Fibrella aestuarina BUZ 2: one gene and its partner. The protein of the gene in region 1 interacts with the protein of each later gene in a pairwise test. Links are inferred from orthologs where the notes say so. Each region holds a gene or a part of one and is shown on either strand. Other genes may lie near its edges.

Region 1 (3,190 bases):
ACCGACCTACAGGGCGAGGCGATCGAGCAATTCCGCGATTATTGCAATTTTAACGACGACTTTGTGCTGCAATCCAGCGAGTACGATCTGACGTTTGCGCTCCTGCAACGGTATAAGCAGTATTCGCGGCGCTAACTGGCCGTAGTTCGTTACAAAACAGCCACATAGACCTGCCTTGTTATCAGGCTGAACCGAACGTTCGGCGGCATCTGGTTGTTCTCTTTGTAGACCACTTCCTACCGTTTTACTGCCCATCACTGCTTGCGCCGTTGGCGCGATATGATCGGTTTGCGTCTATATTTGGCCGCAACCTATCCTGTTAGCCTGTATTTACCCGACGTATGAAACGCGAAGTTGTATTCCATATCATCAACTGAAAGACACTTTATGTCGAAGAACCTAGTCATTGTCGAATCGCCCGCAAAGGCAAAAACAATCGAGGGCTATCTGGGCCACGACTTCACCGTCCGGTCGAGTTTTGGCCATATTCGTGACCTGCCCAAAGATGGCCTTGCCGTCGACGTGAAGAACGGCTTTGCCCCTTCTTACCAGATTTCGCCCGACAAAAAGCAGTTGGTGAGCGAATTGAAACGACTGGCCAAAGACGCCGATGAGGTTTGGCTCGCGACGGATGATGACCGCGAAGGCGAAGCCATTTCGTGGCATTTGAAAGAAGCGCTGGGCCTGAAATCCAATACCAAACGGATCGTTTTTCGCGAGATCACGAAAAACGCGATCCAGAAAGCCATCCAGCAACCCCGCACCATCGACCTCGATCTGGTGAACGCCCAACAGGCGCGCCGCGTGCTCGACCGGCTGGTGGGCTACGAGCTCTCGCCGGTGCTGTGGCGTAAGATCAAAGGCGGTAGTACGGGCCTCTCGGCGGGCCGGGTGCAGTCGGTCGCGTTGCGTCTCGTGGTTGAACGTGAGCGCGAGATCGACAAGCACAACGCCAAATCAAGCTATAAAGTAACAGCACAGTTTCTGGTTGATGGCGGCAAAATTCTGAACGCCGAACTGCCCAAAAACTTCGCGACGGCAGACGAAGCCCGCAGCTTTTTGGAGCAGTGCATTGGGGCTACCTTCACGATCCGGAATCTGGAGGTGAAGCCCGCCAAAAAGTCGCCGGCGCCCCCGTTTACGACCTCTACCCTGCAACAGGAAGCCTCGCGCAAACTCGGTTATTCGGTAGACCGCACGATGCGGATCGCCCAGAACCTATACGAGGCCGGTAAGATCTCCTACATGCGGACCGATTCTCTGAATCTGTCGGAAGAAGCCGTCGAGAAAGCGACGACCGAGATCCGGGCCGCGTTCGATGAGCGCTACGTTCATCAACGGCATTTCAAGAACAAAAACGAGTCGGCGCAGGAAGCCCACGAAGCCATCAGGCCGACCAATTTCAGCGACCATAGTGCGGGGGCCGATCGCGATCAGAAGCGGCTGTATGAGTTGATCTGGAAACGGGCCATTGCCTCGCAGATGGCCGACGCCCAACTCGAACGCACCACCGTTACGATCAACATCCGTACAACCGGTCGCCCGACCGAGAATTTCCCCAGCGACCTTATCGCGCAGGGCGAAGTGATCAAGTTCGACGGCTTTCTGAAGGTCTACCTTGAATCGAAAGATGATGAGGATGACGAAGATGCCAAGGGGATGTTGCCGCCGCTCACGATTGGGCAGGAACTGGACCTGAGCCAGATGAAAGCGTCGGAGAAGTTTACGCGCCCGCAGCCCCGCTACGCCGAAGCCTCGCTGGTGAAGAAACTAGAAGAAATGGGTATCGGCCGTCCATCGACCTACGCGCCAACCATCTCGACGATTATTAACCGTGGGTACGTTACCAAACAGGATAAACCCGGTCAGGAACGTGCTTTCCGCGAAATCACGCTGGAACGCGACGCCCTGACGGAGAAAGTCGGTAAGGAAACCTATGGTTCCGAGAAGGCTAAACTCTTCCCAACCAACACGGGCATCGTGGTCAACGATTTCCTGGTCGAATACTTCCCCGACATTGTTGATTACAAGTTTACGGCCAACGTTGAGCAGGAATTTGACCTGGTGGCGGGCGGCAAGCTCGAATGGCAGCGGATGCTGGAAGCCTTCTACGGCGATTTCCACAAGAACGTAGAAGAGATACAGGGGTCCAACGTGGCGTCGTTCAAAACCGGCGCGCGCGAACTGGGCATCGATCCCAAATCGGGCAAGAAAGTGTCGGCCCGGCTGGGCAAATACGGAGCCTACGTGCAGATCGGCGAATCGACCGACGAGGAAAAACCGCAATACGCCAATCTCCGCGACGGTCAGTTGATCGAGACTATCTCGATCGAGGATGCGCTGAGCCTGTTTGCGCTACCGCGCGAAGTGGGTTTCTTCGAAGATCAGGCGCTCACCATCGGCATTGGCAAGTTTGGCCCTTACGTGAAACACGACGGCAAATACGTCTCGCTCACGAAGGAAGATGACCCCTACACCATCACGGCGGAGCGCGCCATCGAACTGATTCAGCAGAAGCGGGCCGAGGCCGTCAGCGATACGCTGGGTGAGTTTGAAGGCAAACCCGTCGTTACGGGCAAAGGCCGTTTTGGTCCCTACGTGAAGTTTGAAGACAAGTACATTTCGCTGGGCAAAGGCGAACAGTTGGCGGGCCTGACCCTCGAACGGGCCATCGAACTGATTCAGCAGAAGCGCAACGCCGAGGCCAACAAATACATCAAGGAGTTCCCCGAACGGCCTGAAGTGAAAGTGGTCAACGGGATGTATGGGCCGTATCTGGCCGTGGGTAAACGTAACGTGCGCCTGCCGAAAGACATCGACCCCGCCGAACTGACGCTGGAAAAATGCCTCGAGCTGGCGGGTGAAGACCCCAAGGCCGAACCGGCAGCCAAGAAAGCGGCTCCGGCGAAAAAAGCCGCGGCCAAGCCCGCCGCTAAAGCACCGGCGAAGAAAGCCGTTGCCAAGAAAAAATAAAGGTAACTGTGAGACCGAAGCGCCAGTTTCGGCAGGCCAAATGGGATACAGATCGTGCCCCAAGCCTGCCGAAACTGGCGCTTTTGCTTTACCAATGACCCGTAATCTGCGTATCTTGTTCCTATGAAAACGCGTAAGAAAATCGTCGTTCTGTCGGGGGCGGGTATCAGTGCCGAAAGTGGCATCGCCACCTTCCGCGACTCAAATGGGCTCTGGG
Region 2 (2,787 bases), 4.4 Mb from region 1 along the record:
TACTGGCGCTTCAGAACCGCCACATATTGCAGCGCTTCCGGGATAAGGGCGCAAAACGCTTCGTTGTGCCGCCATTCTTCATAAAGATCATCCACGAATTCGCGAATGGTCAGGGGCGCCATGACCCGAATTTTGGCTTCGTGAATAACCCGGTTCGAGGCCCACACATTCCAGAAAGCGTACACGGGTAAACCAATCAGATTGATTACCTGAGGAATGACAAAACGCCCTGCCAGTGGCCGCAATGCGACTTTCAGCACAAAGCTGCTGATGACTGCTTTGACTTGATTGACTACGAAAAACGCGGTCAGGCCCCACTGCGGCAGGCCCAGATAGGGGTCGATACCATAACGTAGCAAGCCTTTGTCGGCCCCGTCCCGGACGGCTTCGGCCAGCGCGTACAGGTGGCGTTCGTACTGGGCATCGTGCTGACGTGGGAACTGGCAAACCGCCATCACATACCGTACGGCCCGCAGGTTGATGTACAACAGTGCATAAACTTCAAGGTAAACCAGTAAGATAGCGTACAGCGTTGTGATCAGGGGTAGGTCGACCGAGTAGCCGAATAGAGTGGCGCTGTTTGATGCGAAGAAAGCAGGCCACAGATACTGAGGCAGATACAGAGAAACCACACCAAAAATGCCCAGCAAGGCCGCCATCCCTAGCGTTTGCCGACGAACTTTGCCAATGACCTGGTTTTCCAGTTCATTCATGACAAACGGCTCGTCAGTCGGATGCGCCGAGTCTAAAGCCCGCCGCAGGTAGCGTAACGCTAACTGGTCGATGGGACCAGGCGTATTTTCGGGCGGTTGTGTAGACATTGGAATGGTATGCATTGGTGGCGGTTTTGTGGCTATATAACTGTCAGAAAGCGGCTGCTGTTTAGAATAAGTATTGGCTTACTGGTATTTGGTCAGTAGCGGCGTAACCCATTTTTGAGGATTAATAACCATCGACCATCAACAGACATGACACTTTTCGACGATACGTTTCGAACCATCACTACGGCTACTGAAGGTGATTTTCGGGACCGGGGCAGCAAGTTTCTGGGCTTTGCCTACCCAATCCGCTCCGAGGCCGATGCCCGAACGTACCTGGAGGCCCTGCGTAAAATTCACCCAAAGGCCAATCACCATTGTTACGCCTACCGGCTCGGCCTCGATCGTAACCACTATCGGGTCAACGACGACGGCGAACCGAGCGGAACCGCCGGGCGGCCCATTCTGAACGTGCTGTTATCGCGCGATCTGACCAATGTGCTTGTGGTGGTGGTGCGCTACTTCGGCGGTACGTTGCTCGGTGTGCCGGGGCTGATCAACGCCTATAAACTGGCCACCATGGCTGCACTCGACGTGGCCACGGTGGTAGAGAAAACGGTGAATGAGGTGTACCGGCTTCGCTTTCCGTTCGAACAGATGAACGACGTGATGCGCGTAGTGAAAGAACACCAGCTGACGATCCTGAAACAGGACTTCGATACCGCCTGCCTCCTCGACCTGGAAATGCGCCGCACGTTGGTGGAGGTCGTGATGGGCAAACTGGGGAAGCTGGATGGCGTAGAGGCAAAGAGCGTGGCGCAAGGGGCATCATAGGAATCAGGGATAAGTCATTTATACCCCTATACCCCGAGCCCTATGCCCCTTGCCCTACACCTGTTGCATCGTTTGCAGACGGCGGTAAACCCCTTCGTTGAGCAACAGGAGCTCGTCGTGGCGTCCACGCTCCACAATGCGCCCCTGGTTGATCACCAGAATCTCGTCGGCGTGCTGAATCGTGCTGAGGCGGTGGGCAATCACCAGCGTGGTGCGGTTGGCCATTAGGCGGGTAAGCGCCTCCTGCACCAATCGCTCCGATTCGGTATCCAGCGCCGACGTGGCTTCGTCCAGAATCAGAATGGGCGGGTTGCGCAGCACGGCCCGGGCGATACTGATGCGTTGCCGTTGCCCCCCGGATAGTTTGCTACCCCGGTCGCCGATGGTCGTGTGGTAGCCGTTGGGCATCTGGCTGATAAACTCGTGCGCGTTGGCAATCCGCGCCGCCTGTTCCACATCGGCCGCGCTGGCGTTGCTGCCAAAAGCGATATTGTTGAAAACGCTATCGTTGAACAGAATGCTCTCCTGCGTAACGATCCCCATCAGGTTACGAAGCGACGCCGTCTGGCAGTCGCGCAGGTCGTGTCCGTCGATACGTACCTGGCCCGCCGTAGGGTCGTAGAAACGCGGCACCAGATCGGCCAGCGTCGACTTACCCCCACCCGACGACCCGACGAGCGCGATGGTCTTGCCTTTCTGGAGCGTAAAACTGATATCCTTCAAAACGGGCGTGCCGGTTTCGTACGAAAACGAGACGTGCTCAAAGGCGATTTCGTGCTGAAAGTCGGTCAATTGGTAGGCGTTTGGCTTATCGGTAATGGCCGGTTGGGTATCCATCAGATCCAGTACACGTTTGCCCGATACCAACCCCCGCTGCGACGCACTGAAGGCATTGGAAATATCTTTGGCCGGCCGCGTCACCTGCGAAAACAGGGCCAGGTACGTCACGAAGGCAGAAGCCGACAAGTCACTCTGCCCTGACAGCACCAGCGAACCGCCATACAGCAAAATCCCCGACAACACCGCCACACCCATAAATTCGGAGAAGGGCGAGGCCAGCTCGCGCCGGTTGGCCAGCGCCCGGATCGCCTGCCGGTAGCCATTGTTTTCTTCTTGGAACTTGCCAACAATAAATGATTCCGCGTTGAAGCCCTTCACCACCCGCATGCCGCCAAAGGTCTCGTCGAGCACACTC

Evidence for each region. Proteins that work in one complex are often made in the same cells at the same time.
Region 2: the proteins of topA (region 1) and FAES_RS04695 interact in binary tests that used the Escherichia coli proteins (3 or more experiments, as listed by UniProt). The link is inferred for Fibrella aestuarina BUZ 2 from one-to-one orthologs.

Annotation. Positions count from the first base shown.
Region 1 is NC_020054.1:5,561,115-5,564,304, forward strand. Bases 6-3,180 are described here. They hold topA (type I DNA topoisomerase), read left to right. Parts: upstream 6-387; coding sequence 388-2,973; downstream 2,974-3,180. Other genes in these bases: FAES_RS23010 (hypothetical protein), read left to right, coding at 6-135; FAES_RS23020 (SIR2 family NAD-dependent protein deacylase), read left to right, coding at 3,097-3,180. Outside these bases: more of FAES_RS23010, read left to right, coding at 1-5; more of FAES_RS23020, read left to right, coding at 3,181-3,190. UniProt on the Escherichia coli protein: Releases the supercoiling and torsional tension of DNA, which is introduced during the DNA replication and transcription, by transiently cleaving and rejoining one strand of the DNA duplex.
Region 2 is NC_020054.1:1,174,695-1,177,481, forward strand. What follows is about bases 9-2,780. They hold FAES_RS04695 (IMPACT family protein), read left to right. Parts: upstream 9-968; coding sequence 969-1,592; downstream 1,593-2,780. Other genes in these bases: FAES_RS04690 (LBF_2804 family protein), read right to left, coding at 9-821; FAES_RS04700 (ABC transporter ATP-binding protein), read right to left, coding at 1,647-2,780. In the rest of the region: more of FAES_RS04690, read right to left, coding at 1-8; more of FAES_RS04700, read right to left, coding at 2,781-2,787.